DNA from 2 places in the Aliiroseovarius conchicola genome. Region 2 is predicted to be linked to the other one. Evidence: riboswitches for the same ligand, from Rfam matches in the RefSeq annotation. Region 2 holds a riboswitch; the other holds the start of a gene.

Region 1 (3,413 bases), on a different contig from region 2:
AGCAGGCAACGACGCCCAGCCCGACGCAGCTTCGCCGTCGATGGCCGGCGCACGCAGGTCATCCGCAAGCGCCGCGCCCAGAGCCTTTTCATAACCGGTTTTGACCCGTAGATCGTCAAGAACCTGACCACCCTCCGACGCATCGCGTTCAACCAGTCGGGTCAGCGCCTGAACCTCAGCATGAAGCGCATTGACCTCACCTTCGGCTGCGGACCGTGCCGCACGGGCGTCGGCTTCACGGGCTTGCGCTTCGGCGCGCGCCTCGTCTGCGGCGATTAGATCAGCTTCCGCGCTTTCGGCGGCTTTGGCCGATGCAGCCTCGGCGGTTTTTGCGGCCTCAAAATCCGTTCCGGCCTTGTCCAGAGCCCCCTTCGCATCATCCATGGATGCGCGCGCGCGTTCAGCTTCGCTTTCGCTTTTCTCAAGCGTCTTACGGCTGTCTTCCAGCAAACGATGAGCAGACTGATGGCGCGCGGCCAGCCGTGCCACGTCCTCTGTCAGCTGGGTCAGATCGCCCTCGCGTTCCTGCAAGATCGCGGCACTTTCACGGGCCTCTGTATTGGCGGCTTCAAGGGCTGCATCGTGGCCGTCAGACGCTTTGGTAAGTTGCTGTTGCTCCCAGTCCAATCGCTCGATTGTTTCGCCGGCATCCTTGTTCAATCCGCTTTCCCGTTCGATATCGCGCGATAGCTGCGTGATGCGAGCCGTCAGCGTTTCGATCCGTTGTCGGGCCTGATTTTCTTGATCAGATAGCTGGTCGCGCTGAACCTGAAGGCGTTGCAGGATTGCGGCAGCGACCGCTTCTTCCTCACGTAAGGGTGGCAGGCGATCCTCGGCTTCTTGCCGGGCCTTGGTGGCTGCACGAGATGCACCTTCGGCGGCGGCGGCGGCTTTCACACGTTCGGTCAGCAATGCTTCGGCCTCGGCGCGGGCGGCATCAGCTTCTTTCCATCGGCGGTACAGCAAAAGGCCCTCGGCGCGGCGCAAATCGTCTCCGATCGTGCGATAGCGAGCCGCTTGGCGAGCTTGTCGGGCCAGTTGCCCCAATTGCGAGGCCAGTTGCTCGATCACATCATCAACGCGTGCCAGATTGGTCTCGGTTCCACGCAGCTTCAACTCTGCTTCGTGGCGGCGTTGATACAGCCCGGAAATCCCGGCAGCCTCTTCCAGAATGCGGCGTCGCGCCTTCGGTTTGGCATTGATCAGTTCTGCGATCCGGTTTTGCCCCACCAGCGCGGGCGAATGCGCCCCGGTCGAGGCATCTGCAAACAGCATCTGCACATCGCGTGCCCGCACGTCTTTGGTGTTCACTTTGTAGGCCGACCCGGCGTCGCGTGTGATCCGGCGCACGATCTCGACATTGTCGTTGTCATTAAAGCCCGAGGGCGCGAGGCGCTCGCTGTTGTCAAGCAGCAGCGAGACTTCTGCAAAGTTCCGTGCGGGCCGGGTCGAGGCACCGGCGAAGATCACGTCTTCCATGCCGCCGCCGCGCATTGCAGTCGGGCGGTTTTCACCCATGACCCACCGCAACGCCTCCAACAGATTTGACTTGCCGCAGCCATTGGGACCGACAACGCCGGTCAGCCCATCCGCGATCACCAGATCGGTCGGGTCTACAAAGCTTTTAAAGCCATTCAGTCGGAGTTTTGAAAACCGCAAGCGGTCTGCCTCATTATTGATTCTTACCGTCAGATGATTGTTCGGATGGAAAACGAGTGAGTCAACGGTCAGGATCGATATCTAGGTGGGAAATGCAAGTTATCCACAAGATATTGCATTCAAGGTATGTCGCTAGTCGCGGCGGTGACGCCAAATCCCGCGCCAAGGTCGGTTTCGATCTTGACCCTTTGGCCCTGTGCACGGCAAAGAAGTCCAGCATGGTTCCCGATGGGACAAAAGGGAATACAGCGGAGACGACCCAAGCCGGGGTCTGATGCTGTAGCCGCCCCCGCGACTGTAAGCGGAGAGCATCTGCCAAAGCCACTGACCCGATGGGTTGGGAAGGCGGCAGGCGCCTCGACCCGCGAAGCCAGGAGACCTGCCATGCGCGAATGCAACCCACCCGTCGGGGAGACGGGCGATGGAGGATACTATGCAAGCAAAGATCCCTGCGACCGTTGTCACCGGCTTTCTAGGTGCGGGTAAAACGACCCTGATCCGGCATATGCTGGACAATGCGAATGGCAAACGCATCGCGCTGATCATCAATGAATTTGGCGATCTGGGTGTGGATGGCGATATTCTGAAAGGCTGCGGGGACGAGACCTGCACAGAAGATGACATCATGGAGCTGTCGAACGGCTGCATCTGTTGCACCGTAGCTGAGGACTTCATTCCGACGCTGGAAAAGCTGTTGGATCGTGACACGCCGCCAGATCACATTGTCATTGAGACCTCCGGTCTGGCGCTCCCGCAACCCTTGGTGCGCGCGTTTCAGTGGCCCGAAATTTCGACCCGCGTGACTGTGGACGGCGTGGTGACCGTGGTGGACGGTAAGGCCGTATCGGATGGGCAGTTTGCATCCAATCTGGAGGCCGTGGAAGCTCAGCGAAAATTGGACGAGAACCTTGATCACGAGACGCCTTTGTCTGAGCTGTTCAAAGATCAGGTGACCTGTGCTGATATGATTGTCGTGAACAAGTCCGACCTGCTGGGTGACAGCGAAGCGGACACGCTGGTATCAAAGCTGATCGCTGAAAGCCGCGACGGCGTTCAGGTCGTCCGCTCGACCATGGGTGCATTGCCGGTCGAGGTGCTTCTGGGCCAAGGCGCGGGTGCCGAGGATGATGTCGATGCCCGTCTGTCGCTTCATGAAAAGGGTCACCATCACCACGAAGACGAGCATGATCACGATCACCACCATGACGATGATCATCATCACGACAATGACCATCACCATCATGATCACGACCATGATGCGTTCGAGAGCTTCGTGGTCACGCGCGCAGAGGTGGTCGATCCAACCTCGTTTGCCGAGCAAGTCGCGCAAACTATCCGCGAGCACAATATTTTACGACTGAAAGGCTTTGCGGCCGTCGAAGGCAAGCCGATGCGTCTGACCCTCCAAGCAGTTGGTCCGCGCGTCGATACCTATTACGATCAACCTTTTGGCACGCAGCCGCGGGAAACCCGGTTGGTTGTCATCGGGCAATCAGGTCTGGACCGCGCGGCGATTGAGAAAGCACTGGTCGCATGACGATTGAGGTTGTCCCCGGCGATCCGCGCGACCCTCAGTCGGCAGCGTTGCTGGCGCAAAGCCATGCGCTGATGACAGAGCTGTTTCCAGCCGAGGACAATTTCTATCTGGAGATTGATGAGCTTTGCGTTCCTGAAATCTCGTTCTTTGTGGCGCTTGAAGCCGAGCAGGTACTGGGTACGGCGGCTCTCTATGACGCCGGAAGCTACGGCGAAGT
Region 2 (3,413 bases):
CAATCGCATCGCCAGACGGAAACACCGAGGCGATGACGTTATGGGCCATTGCGGGCAGCGGCATCAGGCAGGTCAGTGTCACTAGAAGAATTCGGATCATGCCCATCCCCCCTTTGCGTCTGAGAACAGCTCGGGTTTCACGCGGCGCGCCAGGAAAATGGCGGCACCGGTCAGTAGCGCCTCGATGACCATCACAGGGATATGCGCCACAAAAACGAGCTTTGCGGCGGTAACAAATTCATCTCCCGACAGGGCCAGCGAAATGGCCACTGCAACGGTGGTTGCCGCAATCGCGATACCGCCACCAATGCCGCCCCAGATCGCACCTTGCATTGGCGTGCCACGGGCGACCAGCGGGCGGAATGCCAGACCGACCAGCACGGCGGGTAATGCGATGTTCACCGCATTGACCCCTAGCACCGTCAAACCTCCGAACCCGAAAAACACAGCTTGCAACAACAGACCAACAAACAGAGCCGGAAACGCCGCCCAGCCCAGCACGATCCCCGCCAACCCGTTCAGGATCAGGTGGACCGAGCTTGGCCCGATTGGCACATGGATCAGCGAGGCCACGAAGAAGCTGGCCGACAGAACACCTGCCGCCGGAATACGTTCCAGCGGCAAATGCTTCAGCCCGATGGCCAGCCCGCCCACGGTCAACACCGCGCCCCCGATCAACACGGGGTTAGACAGGGCGCCGTCTACGATATGCATGACGGTCCCTTCACTTCAGATCCTCGGCCTTGATCCAGATAACCGCATCTTGGGACAGCTCTTTGCCCTCATGCTCTTTCGCAGGGCCTGATCCGAGGGCCGCAAAACCCCAATAGCCCGCCTTCGGAATACCGAATGTGAAAACGCCGTTCTGGTCAGCAATAGCAACAATCGCGCCGCCTGCCATTGGTTGCACCGTGGGCGCGGTGGTTGAGAACGCATCTAGATCCGGCTCGGCCGCCATATACTCGACTTCGATCTCTGCACCCGGCACAGGTTTGCCATCGGCCAGCACCTGACCCGAGAATGTCGATCCGACAATCACGTTATAAGGTTTGTTCAGCGGCAGGATTTCGGTGGGCAAGCCAACGGGCTGATCCCAATCCGTAGGCAGCGTGTTGCGGTTCAGTACGACCTTGGTGATCTGCTGAATGAAGATGTCTTCGCTTTCTTCGTAATACGGCGCAGGCACCGTCACGACCACATAGTCGCCCGAACGTTTCACCGGCACAGAGGCTTTGAACGCAGCCGCCTCGTTCGCGGCACCTTTGAAGGTCACAGGCTCTAACCGATCCGACAGATCAGTCTTTTCGCCATTGTGCACCATGAAGAATTCGACCGGCTGGCCCATATCCATCACATGGCCGTTCTCAAACGGATGCCAGAAGATCAGACCCATGGGCACATCGCCCGGACGGTCGATCATCGCCTCTTCGGTATAGTTCAATTGGAAATGTGCTGCCGCGGCAGCGGGTAGGAAAGCGGCCAGAGTAGCGGCCAGTAGACAAGTTTTCATGTCGTCCTCTTTGGGTACGCAGACAAATGCCTGCAATAAAGAAGGAACAACGGGGATAATGGCTCGGGAGGGTCTGGTGACCGCCGGGCCAGACGCTCACCCCGGCGTCCGGTGGAATTGGGCAAATGCCCAGCGTCCGGCAGGTCTCCTGACTCGCGGGTCATAGCTTGGCTGGCCTTCCCGGGCGTGGCCCAGTGACATATTCAGCTTCGCTCGCCGCTCACAGTTGCGGGGGCAGTCACGGTTTTGGCGCCTAATGGCTACACCTCACCGTATTCCCTATTACTACCGCGGTGCCTCTGCACACACGGAACCGATCGCAAGACTTCCATGTCAGATAGGCGCCTGATGAGTCAAGCAAATGCACCGAGTTGAAGGGGTCGCAGACAGGCATATATAGGTCGCGAAACATCGCAACCTATTGAAAATTTTCAATTTTTTCTAAGCAAAAAAGTCAGCTTCCGCGGTAGGTAGAATACCCATAGGGGCTCAGCAACAACGGTACATGGTAATGCGCGGCTTCGGCCATACCAAAGCGCAACGGAACCTGATCCAAAAACAAGGGCTCCGCCCCGTTTTGCCCGGACGCCCGCAGATAGTCACCAGCATGAAACACCAGCTCATATGTCCCGATCTCAAACTCGCCCGTCGGCAATATCTGCTCGTCCGTGCGCCCATCATCATTTGTCACAAGCGAGCGCACCAAAGCGCGCGTCTCGCCCTCGATCCGGTAAAGATCAATCTGCAACCCTTCCGCAGGGCAACCCTTGGCCGTGTCGAGTACATGGGTCGTAAGATATCCAGACATTTGCGCCTCCGTTTTGTCGTCGGGCCAGTATGGAGCGACACAGGAGGTTGGGCTAGTGGATATTTGACGGTGGTAGTAATCAGATAGTTATGGGGATGCGAAAGACAATGGCTGCTTTGCGGGACTTTGCTGCCGTTGGTTTCTTCGACAACCCTCGTGAACCTCGGTAGGATTGTCAGCGCCAATGCTGAGAAAGGAACCCGCTACCATGCCAATGCCTTGGACATATCGGCACGCCTCAAAGGAGTGGCGCGCTTTCCTTGATGACGTGAAAGAGCGCATGTCCCTTGAGTCAGACAACATGGCTTACACGGCGGTTGATGCGGTTTTCCAAGTGTTCAGGCGTCGCTTGAACGCTCAAGAGGGATTGGAATTCGCAAGTGTTTTGCCGAGTGTACTTCGTGCAATTTTTGTTCAAAATTGGGATGTTACGGAGCCTCGCACGGCATTTGAAAACCGAGAGACGCTCATTTCTGAGGTCCAAAATGTGCGTGTGAACCACAACTTAACGCCCGACAATGCGATTGAGGCAACGGCATGGGCGGTTCGGCGCTGCACGAATGGAAGAGACTTCGAACGCGTTTTGGCCAGGCTCCCAGTTGAAGCGCGGGCCTTTTGGCATGTCGACGTTGCCGATCCTGCCGAGCTGGAGCAACGGATAATATAACTGTGTTGCGGCATTCGGTAGGTAAGGGCTCAATCCCGCCCTTCGCCCCCCAAGAACACCCCATCACGCAAGTTCTTCGTCGGTCAGCAACTTCGACGATACCGCTCTGCCCAGTCCCGGCTCACCAAATCTGAAAGTCGCGCCGTAGGAACATCAACTATGTCCGCCAACGCTGCGTCCAAACCTAAGGCCTTTAATATCCGCGCCAACGTTTTTGCAGGATCGTTCGCAAGATCATCATAGTAAACCCGGCGCGGTTCAATTCCCTCGCGCGCAAACCAATCGTGCCAAGCCTGATCTAAGCCAGAGAGGTTCATCATATGACGTTCGATTGCTTCTGGGTCATAAATTGGATCGCGCGGCTCTGATAAACGTTCCAGCTCGCGCCCATCAGCCGACTTGTGCCAAAGACCGGTCTGTTCGGCTTT

The links. Region 2 has a riboswitch for cobalamin ahead of V6N04_RS13125 (DUF4198 domain-containing protein). Riboswitches for the same ligand answer to the same signal wherever they lie in the genome.
Region 1: it holds a riboswitch for cobalamin, as region 2 does, so the genes downstream of both, cobW (cobalamin biosynthesis protein CobW) here and V6N04_RS13125 (DUF4198 domain-containing protein) in region 2, are expected to answer to the same signal.

The regions. Positions count from the first base shown of each region.
Region 1 is NZ_JBGEHL010000006.1:91,021-94,433, reverse strand. It holds gene smc (chromosome segregation protein SMC) at 1-1,659, opposite strand, end outside; cobalamin riboswitch at 1,862-2,060, shown strand; gene cobW (cobalamin biosynthesis protein CobW) at 2,093-3,196, shown strand; gene V6N04_RS11935 (GNAT family N-acetyltransferase) at 3,193-3,413, shown strand, end outside.
Region 2 is NZ_JBGEHL010000007.1:159,557-162,969, forward strand. It holds gene V6N04_RS13115 (cobalt ABC transporter permease) at 1-100, opposite strand, end outside; gene cbiM (cobalt transporter CbiM) at 97-714, opposite strand; gene V6N04_RS13125 (DUF4198 domain-containing protein) at 725-1,510, opposite strand; cobalamin riboswitch at 1,632-1,843, opposite strand; gene uraH (hydroxyisourate hydrolase) at 1,965-2,318, opposite strand; gene V6N04_RS13135 (DUF2267 domain-containing protein) at 2,533-2,985, shown strand; gene V6N04_RS13140 (Stf0 family sulfotransferase) at 3,069-3,413, opposite strand, start outside.